3 regions of the Bradyrhizobium sp. KB893862 SZCCT0404 genome follow, and region 3 is predicted to be linked to each of the others. Evidence: predicted binding sites of a transcription regulator. Region 3 holds the regulator's gene; each other region holds the start of a gene.

Region 1 (6,141 bases), on a different contig from region 3:
CATGGCGCGCAGCATCGTGGTCAAGGGCGTGGAATCGCCGGAACGCTTGCTCGACGAGACCGCGCTGTTCCTGCACCGCGTGATCACGGAACTCCCGGTCGAGAAGCAGCGCATGCTGGAGAAGCTGAACAGTTCCGACGAGGATCTGATCGGCAAGACCGCCCTGCTCGTCGACGACGACGCCCGGAACATCTTCGCGCTGTCGAGCGTGCTGGAACGGCGCGGCATGAAGGTGCTGACGGCGACCACCGGCAGCGAGGCGGTGACGCTGGTCGAATCCAATCCGGAAATCGCCATCGTGCTGATGGACATCATGATGCCGCAGATGGACGGTTATCAGACCATCGGCGTCATTCGCGAGAACCCGGCCTTCGCCCGGCTTCCGATCATCGCGCTGACCGCCAAGGCGATGAAGGGCGACCGTGAGAAATGCCTGGAGGCCGGCGCGTCCGACTACCTCGCCAAACCCGTCAACACCGATCAATTGCTGCTTGCGATCCGCATGTGGCTGCATCGCTGAGTTTGGATCCGCGAATGGACCACGAAAAGGTCAACATCCTCCTCGTCGACGACCAGCCGGCCAAGCTGCTCGCCTATGAGGTGATCTTGAAGGATCTCGGCGAGAACCTCGTGATCGCCTCGTCGGGGCGCGAGGCGCTGGAGGTGCTGCTCAAGACCGAGATCGCCGTCATCCTGGTCGACGTCTGCATGCCCGAGCTCGACGGTTTCGAGCTCGCCGCCATGATCCGCGAGCATCCGCGCTTTCAGAAGACCGCGATGATCTTCATCTCGGCCATCCAAGTCAGCGACATCGACCGCTTGCGCGGCTACGAGATGGGCGCGGTCGACTACGTGCCGGTGCCCGTCGTTCCCGAGGTGTTGCGCGCCAAGGTCAAGGTGTTTGCCGAGCTCTACCGCAAGACCCGCGAGCTCGAGCGGTTGAACCGGGATCTGGAGGATCGCGTCCGCGCGCGCACGGCGGAACTGGAGAACTCCACGGCAAAGCTGCGCGAGAGCGAAGAACGGCGGAGCATGGCGATCGCCGCCGGCAAGATGGGGTCCTGGGACTGGGACTGGATCACCGGCGACTGGATGTGGGACGAGGGCCAGTACCGCATCTTCGGCGTCGGCCCGGAGAATTTCGAGGTCAACCCCGCCAATGTCCAGGCCCTGCTGCATCCCGACGACGTCGATCAGCTGCGCAAGGCCGTCGCCGAGTTCAACAAGGGCACGCGCGCCTATGAGGCGGAGTTCCGCATCATCAGGCCCGACGGCGATGTGCGCTGGTGTGTCGGCACGGCCGCCGCCACGGTCGACAATAGCGGCCGCGTAGTGCGCGTCAGCGGCGTCACCGTGGACATCACCGAACGCAAGCGCGCCGAGGAGCGGCAGAACCTGCTGGCGCGGGAGGTCGATCATCGCGCCAAGAACGCGCTGGCGCTGGCGCAATCGATCGTGCGCCTCACCCGCGCCGACGAGGTCAAGGCCTATGTCAACGCTGTCGAAGGGCGCATCAATGCGCTGGCGCGCGTGCACACGATCCTGTCGCTGTCGAGCTGGCAGGGCGCCGAGCTCTCCAAGCTGATCGACGAGGAACTCGCGCCCTATTCGCTCGGCGGCCAGATCAGATTGGCAGGTCCCGAGGTTCAGCTGGTGCCGGCGACGGCGCAGACGCTGGCGCTCGCGCTGCACGAGCTCTTCACCAACTCGGCCAAGTATGGCGCGCTCTCGACGCGGTCAGGCCGGCTCCTGATCGGCTGGCAGGTCGAGGACGACCATCTCACGCTGACATGGGAAGAGTCCGGAGGTCCGCTGGTGAGGACTCCGAAGTCTCGCGGCTTCGGCACGCGGAGCCTGCTTGCGAGCGTGGAGTCCCAGCTCGGAGGCCAAGCGCAGTTCGATTGGCGCGCCGAGGGCCTGTTGTGCCGCCTTGAGGTGCCCTTGATCCGAAAGAGCGCGGCGACGAGCACGTCGGACAAATTCGAGGCGGCCGGCTCCGACGAATTGCAGCGCGCATCCGGTTAGCCGGACGCGGCCGTCGTCATCTGCTGCAGCGATCGCGGCTCGCAAGCGACCCGCCCTTCGAGCCAGGCTTCCGTTCGCGCGAGATCACGTAGTGCCTTCGCATAACGGCGCGCGGCGCTACGCTCGGCTCCGCGGGGCAGCTTGCGCGCCTTGCGCAACATGTCTGCGGCCGCATTCCGGTACGCCAGCGAACGGTAAAGATAGACGACCTTACCCATAGCGAATGTTCCCGTGTTGATGGCCTTCATCCTCGCAAGCCCGGCATGAACGTCGGATGAAGCCGCCGATGACAATTCCTTCATGCGAATGGAACCCGCGGCCACCATGCGCGTTGCATGTGCAATCGAGGGTTGGTTCCATGCGTGCGAACAAGACACCCAAGAAGCCGACGAGCCTGATCTCTGCCACTGGCGTCATCAAACTCGTGACCCATGCGATGATGGGCGCGGCTCTCGGGCTCGCATTCGGTCTCGCGCTCACCTTGTCCAATCCGGCGGTCGCCAATTTGCTCAATCACGGCGGAAGCCAGGCGATGCTGGTCTTCACTCTCACATTGGTGACCACGTTCGCGATCGGCGCGACGCTCACAGGCCTCGTGTTCATCATCGACGAGGACAAGGAATCTTGAAGCGCGCGTGAATCCGGCGGGCGACTTTGTCGGGAACTCCTGTGACAAACGGCAGTTGGCTGCCTGCGTCAATTTAACCCAGGGAGTTCCCGCGCATGAAGACGACCAAGCTCGCTCTCGCCGTGATGTTGGCAACCGGCCTTGCCGCCGCTCCGTTTGCCGCGCAGGCCAAGTCGCACAAGGCGAAACACGGATCCTCGATGTCATCATCGCAGACCACGGGCGCCAACACGAAAACCAAGAGCCCCGATGCTTCCGGTCAGGGCGGCTCCGGCCCCGGCTCCGATCAGGGCGGCACCATGACCAAAGGCACGGGCACCGCGAAGTAAGGCGCTGCAATTGTCGAAGGCCTCGCATCTGCGGGGCCTTCGTACTTTGGTGTTCGACACAATGCGCCTGACGGCACGTCGTCCGCGCACACGCTAGCCGCGTTGCGCAGTGGTGATGTTCAGTGCGCCGTTCGCGGAATTCATCTTCACGAGATGGTCGAGCTGCGCCCGCTTGCGCGTGATCAGTAGCTGAGCCGCAGCATCGTCGAGCCCCTCGCGCTGCAATTGGCGGATCGCGGAGCCCAGTTCGAGAATCTCGGCGCGCAGCTTCAGGATCCGGTACGTGTCCGGGTCTTCCTCCATGGCGCGCTCCCAAGGCTCTCAGCGGCGCGCGATCACGCGCACCGGATCTACTTTCTTGAGGGGACGAAGCCGGACACGATCGCGGACATCCGGCAGCACATCGCTACCCCCAGCCGCCTTCCACTCGCCGATCAGCAGATTGATCTTCTGGCGCAGCTCCATCTGCGCCAGGGCCTTTTCCGTGCAGTCGCGATCGCGGTTGACGAGGTCGCGCACAGTCGCCTCGACGCCGGCCATCTCCAGCCTCAAGGCACTGATTTTACGTCGGATTTGATTAATTCTGTTGTCCATGGCTTGTTAGAACAAAATAAGAACATATAGTCAAGTCACGATTTCAGAATGGAGAGCGGACATGCAGGTTCAGGGCAAATACGACGCCAAGGCTTTTCTGATGGAGCAGATGACCCGGGCGCAGGGGCTGAAGCTGAAGCGGCTGAGCGAAGAGACGTATCAGCCCGCACAATATGCGCGGGACCTGTCCTTTGCCGAAGCCGCGCGGCGCATCAGGGTGCTTGAGGCGGAGATCGATCTCGCAAACTCGTTCTAGGCCGCGCGCACTTCCGCAGCTTTGCTGACGCAATTTCGGAACGATGCCTGTGTCGGGCGGTTTCTTCCGGCGAAGGGAGAACATGCATGGCACGCAAGGCAAAGAAGCGCCGCTACTCGCGCAGCGCCGGCAGTGATGTCGAAAGCGAAATGCGCCGCTACAAGAAGGGGACCGCGAAGAGCGGCCGTGGCGGTCGCGGCGGACGCGTGAAGAGTCGCAAGCAGGCAATCGCCATCGGACTGTCCAAGGCCCGCAAGAAGGGCAAGAAGGTCCCGAAGAAGGCCTCCAAGCGGAAGACGGCGAAGAAAACATCCAAGAAGAAGACGACAAGGAAATCGTCGAAGCGCAAATCCAGCAAGCGGTGATGCCAACCGGCGTCAGATCATGCTGCCCGGCATGAAGCAGCGGATCGAAATCCCGAACGCCGTCTTCACCGGCCAGACCATCGTGCGCCCCGCCCGGTTCGGCTCGGTGATGACGGCTTCATCCGGCACATCCACCCACTGACCGTCGAGACGCACGCGATAATGTCCGTCATGCGACTCCCAATCGGGGTCGGAGACCGCAAAGCCGTCGGCGTCCGAGCAGCACGGGCCGAGATGGCTGCGCAGACTGTCGAACCACGGCTTGAGCGGCGAATCGGCGTAACGGCCGTCGTCGCGACCCAGCGCGCTTCCAGCCGACAGCACCAGGGGCGCCACGAGCAGCGCACGTCTCAGCGAAAGCTTCAATCGATCCATGTCGGCACCGATCAAATGCGAACACCGGCCGGTTCCACTAAGCGGCCGGACGTTCGGAACTCCACCCCCTGCAGGTCATATATGAGTCCAAAGTCTGACGAGTGAACGCGGCTTTTTCGGACGAACCCGTCACCAATGCTGCCGTTGACGAGAATGTTATCGGCGGCCTTCGCGCTATCTTCCAGACGCGCACGAAAAAGGCGGCCCGCAGGCCGCCTTTTGAATTGCTGTTGAAGACGAGAGACTTACGCGAGCGGCACGGCGACGAACCGGGTCGCCTCGGCGTTCTTGACCTGGAGCAGCACGCTGTTCTTGCCGGACGATTTGGCCTGCGCCAATTCAGCGCGGACCTCACCGACATTGGCGACAGCCTTGCCGCCGACGTTGAGAATGACGTCGCCGGTCTGGATGCCGCGCTGCGCGGCCGGTCCTTGCGGGTCGACCTCGGTGACGACGACGCCCTTCTGGCCGGCGCCCTGCACCTCGGCGGCGGGCGCCAGGCTCAGTCCGAGACGCGGGGTGCCCGGCTGCGCCTTGCCCTCGTCGGCTTTGCCGCCCTGGGCCTGCTTCTCGTTCGGCAACTCGCCGAGCGCCAGCGTCATCGTCTTGCTGGTGCCGTTGCGGTAGACGTCGAGCTTCACGGACGTGCCCGGCGCCAGCGTCGCAATGGTGCGGGCGAGATCGCGGGAGTCCTTGATCGCGGTGCCGTTGACGGCGGTGATGACGTCGCCCGCCGCAATGCCGGCCTTCGCCGCCGGGCTGCCGTCCTGCGGATTGTCGACGATCGCGCCGCGCGCCTCCTTCAGGCCGAGGCTGTCGGCGATCTCGGCGGTCACCGGCTGCACCTGCACGCCGAGCCAGCCGCGGATCACCGCACCCTTGTCCTTCAACTGCGCGACGACGAGCTTGGCGGTCGTCGCCGGGATGTCGAAGCCGATGCCGACCGAACCGCCCGACGGCGAGAAGATCGCGGTGTTCACGCCGATCACGTTGCCGTTCATGTCGAAGGCCGGACCGCCGGAATTGCCCTTGTTGATGGGGGCGTCGATCTGGATGAAGTCGTCATAGGGCCCGTTGCCGATGTCGCGGCCGCTGGCCGAGACGATGCCGGCCGTCACGGTGCCGCCGAGGCCGAAGGGATTGCCGACCGCGACCACCCAGTCGCCAATGCGCGGCTTCTGCTCGGCGAACTTGACGAAGGGGAAGTCCTTCTTGCCGTCCACCTTGATCAGCGCGAGATCGGTCTTCGGATCGGTGCCGACCACCTTGGCGGTGTAGGTCGTGCCGTCGTCCATGGTGACCTGCACGGACTCGGCGTGATCGACGACGTGGTTGTTGGTCACGGCATAGCCGTCAGGCGAGATGAAGAAGCCGGAGCCTTCGCCCGTGATCACCTGATGACGCTGGCGCGGCATGCCGTTCATGCCACCGTTCCTGCCCTCCGGGAAGCGGAAGCCGAATTCGCGCGAGAACTGGTCGAGCGGCGAAGAATCCTCGTCCGAATCCATCCGGTTCTGCTGCAGCATCGCACTCTTGTCGTTGTCCCGGTCGATCTTGACCCGCACCGAG
Region 2 (6,141 bases), on a different contig from region 3:
GCCGATAGGTCTGGAGCAGGAAGGGTTTTGTGTTGGCTGCGACCTTCTTCACCGCGCGGTCGGTGAACAGGCGGCGGTTGCGACAGTTGGCGTTGTTCCAGACGGGGTCCTTGCCCTGCGGCAGGCGGTAGTTCGGATTGTGGGTCGGAAGATACCCGCCCTTGGCCCAGGCGACGCAGAACACGATGCGGGGATCGGACTTCTGGATCGGGTCCTGGATCCCGGGCAGCACGCGGTCGGTGAACTCGACATAGCCCGTGTTGTACTGCTTCGGATCGGTGCCGGGGATTTCGCGGTAGTTCTCGTCCATGAGCTGGTCGAGCGTGATCTCGCCGCGGTCGATCGCGGCCTCGAACTCGGCCGAGATCCGCTTGGCGGTCTCGACGACGATTCGGATCAGCGGCGCGTCGGATGTCTCGACGCCGCTGTCGGCGATCAGCGCGATCAGCGCTTCGGAGGTGTCGAGCAGTTTTGTCACGCGCTGGTCGGCGTTCTTGAGATCGCGCGAGGACAGGTCGACGCCCTTGGCGAGTTCGTTCAGCTCGCTGATCACGGTGTCGCAATGGCCGAGATTGGAGGTCGCCGCGCGCGTGACGCTGTCGATCTCCGCTTCGACCGAAGCAAAACCCTGCTGGACGCGCGAGATGATGCCGGAGATCTGCTGGGCGCCTTCGCCCGCGGTCTTGGCGCGCTGTGAGGCGTCGCTGCTCTCGCCGATCAGGCCTTCGATCTGGCCGTCGAGATCGCGCACGGTGTCGGAGATCTGGTGCGTGGCCTGGCGGGTGGCTTCCGCGAGGTTCTTCACTTCGCTCGCGACCACCGCAAAGCCGCGGCCGGCATTGCCGGCGCGCGCGGCTTCGATGGTTGCGTTCAGCGCGAGCAGATTGGTCTGCTTGGCGATCGCCTCGATCGAGCCGGACACCTTTGCCACCTGCGCCAGCGCGGAGCCGACGGCGCTCAGGCGCGCTTCGATCCGCTCCACGGCCGCGACCAGCTCGGAGATGTGGTTGACGGCGGTATCGACCGCGCTGCGTGACTGCGCGATCTCGCCGACTGCTGCGGATGTCGTCGTCTGCACCGCCTGCGAGGCGTTGGCGATGTCGTGGTTGGCCGAGACCATCGTCTCCGCCGTCTCCTGGAGATGATGGAACCGTTCGGACTGATTGGCGACGCGGTTGGCGACCTCCTGGACGTTGCCGGCGATGTCGGCGAGCTCGACGCCGAGACCGCCGATGCGGTCGGCAAGCTGGTCGATCAGGCGTTCGGCCAGCGTCCGGTTGGAGCCGGTGTCCATAACTGCAAGTTGTGCCAGAGACATGTACGGGCTTTCTCCAGTCAGAGCCGTTGATCGGCTCTCGGCGGCATTCCCATTCCAGTTTCGACCTTAGAGGATGATTCGCGCCCGGCGTCTTGCCCAGGAGTGCACGAGAGCGGGCATTACAGCTTGTAAGCTGTGCGAAATCCACCCCAGTGCCGGCCCTGCACGCGGATCGGGACGTCGATCTCGCGCATCATCACCGTGTTTCCGTTGCCCATGTCGCGCGCATAGCTCTGGACGAGGTACGAGCGCAAGTTGTGAGCGGCCGCCAACCCCGCCGGATCGTTGAAGATGCGGCGGTTGCGGCTGTTGGCGGTGTTCCAGGCGGCGTCGCCCGGACGCTGCGGGTGCGAATAGATCTTGTTGTGCACCGGCAGGAAGCCATTACGGTCGACCATGGCACAGAACGCCATGCGCGGTTCCTTGGCGAGGAAGGCCTCCTGGAACGGCGGCAGCGCGCGATCGGCCCAGTCGAGGTAGCGGGTGCGGTATTGCTGCGGATTGGTTCCCGCGATCTCCGCATAATCAGTGTCGAAGAGATCGTCGATCTTGACCTCGCCGCGCGCGACCGCCTTTTCGAAGATCGCAGTCAGTGAATTGCCCGCTTCCATGGCGCGGGTGACGAACTCCGTGTTCTCCTCGTGGATCGACCACAGTCGGTCCTCGATCTTCTCGCAGAGCTCGGCATTGGGGCTGACGAATTGTGCGCGGGCGCCGGCCTTGGACTGCTCGACCACGCGCAGGCGGCAGCTGCCGACGCCTTCGAGCGTGCCTTCGACCATCGCCTGCGGCGCGAGCCGGCTTGCGTCCACGCCGCCGATCAGCACGCCGTCCATCGCAATCTCATAGACTGGCATCACGCCGCGCGCGGTTTCGAATTTGAGGTGGCAGGGCAGCCGCTCGGTCTTGCGGCGGTCGTCGTGCTCACTCTGGCGCAGCAGCACCGCGCAGCGCGACTTCAGCTTCTGGGCAAAGGTGGTGACGGCCTTGCCGGCGCTGGCGACGCTCTCGCCATGGGTTTCGGCCGCCTTGGTCGCGGCATCGATCTCGGCCGCGCTTTCGCCGACCGAGATGATGAACTCGGAAGCGCTCGCGGCATTGCCCGAGACTTCGCTGGTAGTGGCGTTCTGCTCGGCCACCGCGCCGTTGACTGTGTCGAACACCGGACGGATCGCCTCGATCGCCTGCGAGATGCGATGCACGGCATCGGCGGAGCCGGCGGCATCGCGCTGCAGCGCGTCGATCTTCCTTGTGATCTCCTCGGTCGCGCCTTGGGTCTGCACCGCGAGCGCCTTGACCTCGGTGGCGACGACCGCAAAGCCCTTGCCGGCGGCGCCGGCGCGGGCGGCCTCGATGGTCGAGTTCAGCGCGAGCAGCGTGGTCTGCCGCGCGATCTGCGCGATCAGGTTGACGACGTTGCCGATCGCGGCGGAGGACTCGCGCAGGCGGTCGACATTGGCGCGCGCCTCCTGCGCGGCGGCGCTGGCCGCGTCGGCGAGCTTGCCGGCCTCGCGCACCTGCGCGCCGATGCCTTGCGCGGACTGGGTGAACTTGTCGGCGGCATGGGCGAAGGTGGAGGCGGTCGACTGGGCGGCGTTGGTGCGGCCGGTCAGGGCGTCGGTCCGGTCGCGGATGGCGGCCAGCGTCGTCGCGGTCGCCTCGGCGCCGCCGGCGACCGAATTGGCGGCGCGCTCGAGCTGGCGAATCATCGCCCCGAGCTCGAGTTCCAGCAGTTCCAGGATCTCCCGGGCCGAATCCCCCTCGCTGGCCGGGGCGGGCTCGGCATGGGTCGCCGGCTGGGCAGCCTGCGGGGCGGCCGCAGGCCCGGCCGTGTCCGGCAGAGGCTTCCGAAATAGTCCGAACGCCATCGGGTCTCTCTTGTCGGGGAATGGTCGGTCGCTATTTTCGCAGTCCGGAATGAAATCAGGGTTAACGATGCCTGACCTCTAGGCACGGGCCAGTACGGTGTTACCTTAAAGTCGTAGAGCCTCTTTCATTCCTGGGGGTGGACGGCCTATAAGGCCGCGCTTCCCTCGCTCACTCTTGGCGCACGATTCCTTTACGAGACCACGCATGGCCGGACATTCCCAATTCAAGAACATCATGCACCGCAAGGGGCGGCAGGATGCGCAGAAGTCGAAGCTGTTCGGCAAGCTGGCGCGGGAAATCACCGTCGCAGCCAAGCTCGGCACGCCCGACCCCAACATGAACCCGCGCCTGCGCGCGGCCATCATCGCGGCGCGCCAGGAGAACATGCCGAAGGACAATATCGAGCGCGCCGTCAAGAAGGCGCTCGGCAATGAGGGCGAGAACTATGACGAGATCCGCTACGAGGGCTATGGCCCGGGCGGCGTCGCCGTCATCGTCGAAGCGCTGACCGACAACCGCAACCGCGCCGCCTCCGACATCCGCTCCTTCTTCACCAAGTCGGGCGGCAATCTCGGCGAAACCGGCTCGGTCTCCTTCATGTTCGATCGCACCGGCGTCATCGAATATGACCGCAGCGTTGCCGATGACGATTCAGTGCTCGATGCCGCGATCGAGGCCGGTGCCGACGACGTGGTCTCCGGCGAAGGCGGCCACGAGATCTACGCCTCGACCGAAGGCTATCGCGACGTCGCCAAGGCACTCGAAGCCAAGTTCGGCGAGCCGCGCAAGGCCGCGCTGATCTGGAAGCCGCAGAACACGGTCGCCGTCGACGACGAGACCGGCGAGAAGCTGCTCAAGCTGATGGATCTGCTCAACGAGCACGACGACGTCCAGCATGTCTACGCCAATTTCGAGGTGTCGGACGCGCTGATGGCGAAGATGGGCGGCTGAGCCGCTCTCGTGTCTCGGACGCGCTGCAGCGTGAAGCGCTGCTGCGTGGAGCCGGGACCCATCGTTCTCGACGCATCATTGGCAAAATGGGCCCCGGTTCAGCGACGCACCGCTTCGCGCTGCGTCGCGCCCGGGGCACGAGACCTTCTTTCCCTTGTTACTTCCGTTCTGTTTCTGTTTCCCCCATCGCGGCCAGCCGCTATCACTGGCCCATGACTGCGCTCCCGATTCGTGGCCCCGTTCGCATCATCGGCATCGACCCCGGCCTGCGCCGCACCGGCTGGGGCGTGATCGAGGCCGAGGGCAATCGCCTGATCTACGTCGCCTGCGGCTCGGTGGAACCGCCGAACGATCTGCCGCTGTCCAATCGGCTGCTGGCCATCCATGAAGGGCTTGCGGCCGTGCTGTCGAACCATCAGCCGGTCGAGGCCGCGGTCGAGCAGACCTTCGTCAACAAGGACGGCGTCGCGACCCTCAAGCTCGGCCAGGCGCGCGGCGTTGCCATGCTCGCGCCCGCGATGTTCGGTATCTCGGTCGCCGAATACGCGCCCAATCAGGTCAAGAAGACCGTTGTCGGCGCCGGCCACGCCGAGAAGGCCCAGATCGCGATGATGCTGAAGATTCTGCTGCCGAAAGCCGATCCGCCGTCAGCCGATGCCGCCGACGCGCTCGCGATCGCCATCACCCACGCCCATCACCGCCAGAGCACGGCGCTCAGGCTGAAGGTGGCGGGACTATGATCAATCGGCAGGTATCGCCGCCGTCATGCCCGGGCTTGTCCCGGACATCCACGTTGTTTCTTGCCGAAATCCAAGACGTGGATGGCCGGGACAAGCCCGGCCATGACGAAAGAGAAGAGTCTGCCGCGACCGAGGTCCTACGATGATCGGCAAGCTCAAGGGCCTGATCGATTCCTACGGCGAGGATTTTGTGATCCTCGACGTCGGCGGCGTCGGTTACCAGGTGCATTGTTCCACGCGTACCTTGCAACACCTGCCGTCGCCCGGTGAAGCGGCCGTGCTGTCGATCGAGACCTATGTCCGCGAGGACGCGATAAAGCTGTTCGGCTTCCGCACCGATCAGGAGCGCGAATGGTTTCGCCTGTTGCAGACCGTGCAGGGCGTCGGCGCCAAGGTCGCGCTCGCCGTGCTCGGCACGCTGGCGCCGGCCGATCTCGCCAACGCCATTGCGCTGCGCGACAAGGCCGCGGTGTCGCGCACGCCCGGTGTCGGCCCCAAGGTCGCCGAGCGCATCGTCACCGAATTGAAGGACAAGGCGCCGGCCTTCGCCAATGTCGATCCCGCCGTGGTCCATCTCGCCGGTGCCGTCGACGACCAGCGCGCGCCGCGGCCCGTCGCTGACGCGATCTCCGCACTGGTCAATCTCGGCTACGGCCAGCCGCAGGCGGCTGCGGCCATCGCATCGGCCTCGCGCAGCGCGGGTGAGGGTGCCGAGACCGCGCAGCTCATTCGCCTCGGCCTGAAGGAGCTCTCGAAGTGAGCGATCCCAAGGCCAACCGCATGGTCTCGCCCGAGCGCCGCAGCGATGACGTCGGCGACACCGCGCTGCGCCCGCAATCGCTGTCCGATTTCGTGGGCCAGCAGCAGGCGCGCAAGAACCTGTCGATCTTCATTGAGGCGGCGCGCAAGCGCGGCGAGGCGCTGGATCACGTGCTGTTCGTCGGTCCCCCCGGCCTCGGCAAGACCACGCTGGCGCAGATCGTCGCGAAGGAGCTCGGCGTCGGCTTTCGTGCCACGTCGGGTCCTGTCATCGCCAAGGCCGGCGACCTCGCCGCGCTGCTGACCAATCTCGAAGAGCGCGACGTGCTCTTCATCGACGAGATTCATCGCCTCAGCCCGGCCGTGGAAGAGGTGCTCTATCCCGCGATGGAGGACTTCCAGCTCGACCTGATCATCGGCGAAGGCCCGGCGGCGCGCTCGGTGAAGATCGAGCTGTCGAAATTCACCCTCGTCGGCGCCACCACGCGCGCGGGCCTGCTCACC
Region 3 (6,141 bases):
ATTTCTCCAAGGCGATCGCCTGCTGGGCGGGACATGCCGGCTGCAAGCCCGAAGCCATCGTCACGCGCTACGTGCGCGACAGCGAGGCCTACCGGCTGCACGAGGTCGGCAAGATCAGCGACGAGGACTATTTCGCTTCGCTGCGGGCCTCGCTGGGAATTGCCATCTCGGATGCGCAGTTCCTGGAAGGCTGGAACGCGATCTTCGCCGGCGAGATGCCTGATATCGCCGAGCTGTTGCCCCGCGCGGCCAGCCAGATACCGCTCTACGCCTTCTCCAACACCAATCGGCCGCACGTGGACCATTTCTCGAAGGAATATGCCGGCCTGCTCGGCCATTTCCGCGAGCTGTACCTGTCGTCCAGCATCGGCCTGCGCAAACCCGATGCGGCGGCTTTCGACCATGTCGTGGCGGCGATGGGGGTGCCGGCCAGCCGCATCGTGTTCTTCGACGACCTCGCTGAGAACATCGAGGGGGCACGGGCGCGGGGGCTGACCGCTGTGCACGTGACCTCGCCTCGCGACGTCGGCGATGCCCTGAAGAAACTGGGGATTTGAGCGGGATCTCGCGCCGCTGACCGCGGTTCCCGGACCCATTTTTGCCCAAACTGGGGAACCAAACCACTTTGTGCATTTTTGTACAAAGTTCCGGGAACGGAATCCCCTGTTCCGGACTCTAGAGTCCGTTGGGAATTCTACATCGGACGCAACTGACGTGTTGGGCAAAACCTACCTTACCAAGCAGGCCTCTCTGCTGATGAAGTTCGCCAGAACCACTTCGGATTCTGAGCTGTCCGCCAAGCTGATCAGCAAGGCCGCCGACCTGAAATCCCAGGCCGACCCGCTGCCCGACAAGGATCAGGGCCCCGCGGCCCCCGACGTCAATCCGAGCGGATCGGCAGGGAGTTGACCGATGCTGGCCGTGGCGCTCGTCATTCTCGTGCTTGCCATGGCCATCCTCGTACCGGTTTGCCTCGCCTTCCGGATCATGCCGCGAAGGACCTGACATCCATCTTCCATGACAATCCAGGCGGCGCAGGATGAATCATCCTGCGCCACGGTGTTTTGCCTCTGCGCTCCCACTCGGCTAGAACTCTCGCCGCCGATTTGCCGAACGTGCTCTGCAGGAGTTCTCACCCGTGGCCCTGATGCCGGTATCCGACGCGCTTGCCGCCGTGCTCGCCGGCGCGGAGCCCCAGCCTGAGGAAATGGTCGCCCTCGATCAGGCCTTCCACCGCGTGCTCGCTCGCGACGTCGCGGCACGGCGCACGCAGCCGCCGGAGGCGATGTCGGCGATGGATGGCTACGCGGTGCGGGCTTCAGACGCGGCGACAATCGATTCCCAGCTGACGGTCATCGGCGAGGTCGCCGCCGGGCGCCCGTTCGCAGGATCGGTCGGCACCGGCGAGGCCGTGCGGATATTCACCGGCGGCGTCGTGCCCGCCGGCGCGGATGCCGTGGTGATCCAGGAGGACACGGTCGCGGACGGCAAGCGCATCACGATCAAGGAAGCAGCGCTTCCCGGACGCCACATCCGGCGGGCCGGCGTCGACTTCGCCGAGGGCGATGTGCTGCTGCGCAAAGGAACCAGGCTCACCGACCGCGACCTGGCGCTTGCCGCCGCGATGAACCATCCGCAGCTCCCCATCCACCGGCGCCCGAAGGTCGCGATCCTCGCCACCGGCGACGAGCTGGTCATGCCGGGCTCAGCGCCCGGCCCCGGCCAGATCGTCTATTCCAACGGTTACGCCCTGCACGCGCTGGCGCGCCAGGAGGGCGCGGATACCATCGACCTCGGCGTCGCCGCCGACACGCTGGACGCCACCACATCAGGCATCCGCCGGGCCCGCGAGAGCGGCGCCGACATCCTGATCACGACCGGCGGCGCCTCGGTCGGCGACCACGACCTGGTGCAGCAGGCGCTCAAGGCCGAGGGCATCGCGATGTCGTTCTGGAAGATCGCGATGCGGCCCGGCAAGCCGATGATGCACGGCCGCATCGGCGCCATGCGCGTCATCGGCCTGCCCGGCAATCCCGTGTCGTCCTACGTCTGCGCTTTCCTGTTCATGGTGCCGTTGATTCGCGCGTTGTCGGGTCGTTCGGTGATTCACCATCGACGCGAACGCGCCGTGCTCGGCCGCGACGTCGGCGCAAACGATGTCCGCGAGGACTATCTGCGCGCGCGCCTGGAGCTGCGCGACGACGGCACGCCGATCGTGCTTCCGGTCAATCATCAGGATTCCTCGCTGCTTGCGAATCTCGCTGCGGCACAGGCACTTCTCGTGCGCGCGCCGTTCGCGCCCAAGGCCGAAGCCGGCACGCCTTGCGAGGTGCTGCTGCTGCCGGTCTGAGCGCCGTCAGCCCACGTGTTCCGCGAAGTTTGCCGCGTTCACGGTAAATTAAGCAGTTGCGGAACATGTATCGAACATATAGTGTCCGTTCATGATTTGTTTCGAGCATGTAGCGGCTTATAGCTGAATTCAGCGTCTCGGAATCGAACGACATCAACCGGGGGATTTTGGTCGAGATGTTAACGCGCAAACAATACGAGCTCCTGCGATTCATCAGCGAGCGATTGAAGGAAAGCGGCGTGCCGCCCTCCTTCGACGAGATGAAGGACGCGCTCGATCTGCGCTCGAAGTCGGGCATCCATCGCCTGATCACCGCGCTCGAGGAGCGCGGCTTCATTCGGCGCCTGCCCAACCGCGCGCGCGCCATCGAAGTGATCAAGCTGCCCGAGCTGCAGGCCGCCGCCGGCAACCGCCGCGGCTTCACGCCGAGCGTCATCGAAGGCAATCTCGGCAAGGTGCGCACGACATCCAGCCCGGCCGCCGACGAAGGTGAACGTCCCGTCGCCGTGCCGGTCATGGGCCGCATCGCGGCCGGCACGCCGATCGAGGCGTTGCAGACCCGCAGCCACACCATCAGCGTCCCGCCCGACATGCTCGGCTCGGGCGAACACTACGCGCTCGAAGTGCGCGGCGATTCCATGGTGGAAGCCGGCATCCTCGACGGCGACATGGCGCTGATCCAGCGCAACGAGAGCGCCGACACCGGCGACATCGTGGTGGCGCTGATCGATGATGAGGAAGCTACCCTGAAGCGCTTCCGCCGCCGCGGCGCCTCGATCGCGCTCGAGCCCGCCAACGCCGCCTACGAGGTCCGCATCCTCCCGCCGAACCGCGTGAAGATCCAGGGCAAGCTGATCGGCCTCTACCGGAAGTACTGAGCAGTATCCGGACAAGCGCACAGCGGTTGTCCGGAAAGGTCATGCTCAGCCAATAGCGAGAGCATCCGGGCGTCGCCGGTTGGCGACGCGCATCAACGATTGGAGCGGATCATTGTCCGCTCCGGCTGGATAGTCTTTCTGGTTCTGCACAGATTATCCGGCCACCTCTCCAGCGCTACATCCTCGGCACGCCGCGCGGAGCACGCATCGCTCCGCAAGGTCTTTCAGAAGTCGAGGAGACAACATGCGCAAGATCGTCCTGAGCATCGTCACGATGGCGCTGATCACGGCATCAGCCTCGCAAGCCGTTGCTGCACCGTCGCATCATGTCCGCAAGACGGCGCCGGCGACGGCGAGCGAGCAAGCCCGCAACGCCCGTGCCGCGCTTGCACAGCCATCGCAATCCGCCTGGCAATATTCCGGCTGGTCGGCGCCGGCAGGACGCTGACACACCCTGCCGGAATGCACGGGAGCGGACTTTGTTCCCAGTGGAGGCGGGAAAGATATTGTGATGGCGGCCTGCGGACCCAAGCCGCAGATTTGCCTACAACCAAGCAGACGCTTGCGGGCTTCCACTCTGATAGAGGCCTGCGCCTCGATGAGAGGCGCGGGTTGCTATCTTCGAATGAGGAGCACCCCGATGTGTGACTACAGCCTGCACGCCGTTGCGACGCGTCCCGCGGAAGTCGGCGAGACCATCGTCACGACAACATTCCGCGGCACCTCGACGCGCGGCTTCGCTTCCGAAGCCGACATGTCCGTCGCCGTATGCCTGCTGCCGGGAACGGAGCTCGCCTTCGCCGACAACGTCCGTTACGACAATCGCTGGATCTGGACCCGCACCATCAACTCCCGGGTCGGCAAGTTCGGCAAGATCGATCCGAACATTCCGGATCGCCATCACGATGCAATCGAATTCCCCGACGGCAAGTACGTGCTGGTGACGCAGCTCGTCGAGGGGCAGCGCGCAACCGTGCTGCAATTGCCGGTCACCCAGCCGCTTGGCGAACGTGAACAGAAGCCGCAGACCATTGCCGACAGGCCGACGATCACACGTCTGCCGATCGGCTGAATGGACTGCCCCGCCCGCAGGTCGGGGCCCGATTGAAATCGCCATCGCCGGCCGTGGCCGGCGACGTGGTGTTGCTTGTGTCGTCCGCAATGAGGCCCGCCGGGATCACCCGCCTCACCTCTCCGTCGCACGAAGTTTGCGCGCTCCTGCCTGAATTTTGAACGTCCGTTCCGCAGGCAAATGCCCGATGCTGTCAGAAGCTCGAGGCGGCGGACACGTTCGATGAAGACCTTCATTCGCGTCGTTGAACTCTGGGTGCCCGACCGGACGCGGATGCGGTTGGCACTCGGCGGCGGCCTCTATGGCGAAGGGCTGTCCGCGTTCAGGGCCGTGAGCGAGGAGCTGAGCTTCGGCTTCGACGAGGGTCTTCCCGGCAAGGCCTGGGCCTGCGGCCATCCGGTGATCCTCACCAAATTCGCCAATTCCTATTTCAGACGGACAGACCAGGCGCTCGCAGCCGACCTCACCTGCGGCGTCGCGGTGCCGGTGTTCGCAGGCGAATTCCTGCAAGCGGTCATGGTGCTGTTCTGCGGCGACGACGAGGCCCATGTCGGCGCGGTCGAGCTCTGGCACAACGACCCCGATACCTCCCACGAGATGGGGCTCGTCGACGGCTACTATGGCACCGCCGACATGTTCGAATTCAACTCCCGCCACACCCGGTTTCCGCGCGGCTTCGGCCTGCCCGGACGCACCTGGAAGGCCGGCCTGCCGCTGATCATCAAGGATCTGCACAACGCCAGGAGCTTTCTGCGCTGGGAAGACGCCGCCGAGGTCGGGATCAATCTCGGTGTCGGCGTCCCCTATCCGACCGGTCTCCAGACCTGGGTGCTGACCTTCCTCTCCGCGCAGGCCACCCCGATTGCGCGGCGCTTCGAGATCTGGGTGCCGAATGAGGCCCGCTCCGCGCTGGTCTTTTCTGCCGGCGACTGCAGCGCGCAGACCGACCTCGCCGCGCTCTATGCGACCAAATCCATTGCCAAAGGCGACGGCAGCATCGGGGGCGCCTGGGCCACCGGCATGCCCGCGCTCAACGACGATCTCGCGCATGACCATTCGGTCGCCGCCGCCGAGGCGCGCGCAAGCGGCCTCGGCCAGATGGTGGCCCTGCCGGTGATCGGAAGCACCGGGCTCGACGCCGTGCTGGCCTGGTACCTCTAGGCGATCCGTTCAATCGTCGGCCTGCAAGTCGGCCTCGGACGGTGTTGCATCTCGATTCCGGGGGGCAGGCGGCGCAAGGCTGGCGCCGAAATCTGCTTCGCCTGCGGCTGCCGGCGCCCAAGGGCGATCAGCGCCTCGCGCCTTCACCGCCTGGACCGCAAAGCCATCGCCCCGCCGCGTCAGCGCCAGCCCGCCCTGCGCGGCAAGACGCTGACGGTCCACCACCATCGCCGCGCAATCCGGCGGCGCCGGTCGCGCCGTCACCACCAGTGCGGCGCGGCTGCAATCGTCCGCCAGCGCGTCGATGCGTGTCGCCAGCGCGACGAGACGCCCGTCGGCGAGCGGCGTCACGCAGCCGGCTTCGTCGCACGACACGCCGTCCGCGAGCGAGGGGCTGCCGGCATCGCGCAGATCGGCGTCGGCCGCCAGCCACTCCTTCAGCAGGAAGTTGTCCTTCCCCGCCCGGATCATGTGGAGGTGCCCGTCCCTGCCCCGCACCGCGACGCTCTGGCCGTCTCCGGCGATCAGGATATCCGGCGACCGCGCCGTCAGGCCCCAGAGGATCGCCGCCAGCAGCACCAGCCCGCCCGACCAGCGCAAGGGCGTGCGCAGGAGCCCCATCACGACGATCCCGAGACTCGCGGCGATCAGCGGCGCGATGCCGAACGCCGGAATGCGTC

What was found. Region 3 encodes LexA, which represses DNA repair genes until DNA is damaged. Its sites were predicted from a motif close to TGTTCNNNNTGTGTTCNG; they were not measured.
Region 1: a site for LexA is predicted at 3,584-3,601, ahead of JQ617_RS35850 (DUF3072 domain-containing protein). Genes of this name have one in related genera too.
Region 2: a site for LexA is predicted at 4,303-4,320, ahead of ruvC (crossover junction endodeoxyribonuclease RuvC). Genes of this name have one in related genera too.

Annotation. Positions count from the first base shown of each region.
Region 1 covers NZ_JAFCLT010000014.1:20,875-27,015, reverse strand. The annotation lists gene JQ617_RS35885 (HAMP domain-containing protein) at 1-520, shown strand, start outside; gene JQ617_RS35880 (HWE histidine kinase domain-containing protein) at 535-2,025, shown strand; gene JQ617_RS35875 (hypothetical protein) at 2,022-2,327, opposite strand; gene JQ617_RS35870 (hypothetical protein) at 2,384-2,653, shown strand; gene JQ617_RS35865 (hypothetical protein) at 2,749-2,982, shown strand; gene JQ617_RS35860 (hypothetical protein) at 3,076-3,285, opposite strand; gene JQ617_RS35855 (hypothetical protein) at 3,304-3,522, opposite strand; gene JQ617_RS35850 (DUF3072 domain-containing protein) at 3,638-3,832, shown strand; gene JQ617_RS35845 (DUF6496 domain-containing protein) at 3,919-4,197, shown strand; gene JQ617_RS35840 (hypothetical protein) at 4,210-4,572, opposite strand; gene JQ617_RS35835 (Do family serine endopeptidase) at 4,818-6,141, opposite strand, start outside.
Region 2 covers NZ_JAFCLT010000003.1:352,981-359,121, reverse strand. The annotation lists gene JQ617_RS15650 (methyl-accepting chemotaxis protein) at 1-1,318, opposite strand, end outside; gene JQ617_RS15645 (methyl-accepting chemotaxis protein) at 1,438-3,186, opposite strand; gene JQ617_RS15640 (YebC/PmpR family DNA-binding transcriptional regulator) at 3,392-4,138, shown strand; gene ruvC (crossover junction endodeoxyribonuclease RuvC) at 4,351-4,878, shown strand; gene ruvA (Holliday junction branch migration protein RuvA) at 5,021-5,638, shown strand; gene ruvB (Holliday junction branch migration DNA helicase RuvB) at 5,659-6,141, shown strand, end outside.
Region 3 covers NZ_JAFCLT010000001.1:1,117,812-1,123,952, reverse strand. The annotation lists gene JQ617_RS05645 (HAD family hydrolase) at 1-557, shown strand, start outside; gene JQ617_RS05640 (hypothetical protein) at 715-909, shown strand; gene JQ617_RS05635 (molybdopterin molybdotransferase MoeA) at 1,139-2,350, shown strand; gene lexA (transcriptional repressor LexA) at 2,527-3,228, shown strand; gene JQ617_RS05625 (hypothetical protein) at 3,473-3,676, shown strand; gene JQ617_RS05620 (hypothetical protein) at 3,869-4,300, shown strand; gene JQ617_RS05615 (GAF domain-containing protein) at 4,523-5,461, shown strand; gene JQ617_RS05610 (ComEC/Rec2 family competence protein) at 5,471-6,141, opposite strand, start outside.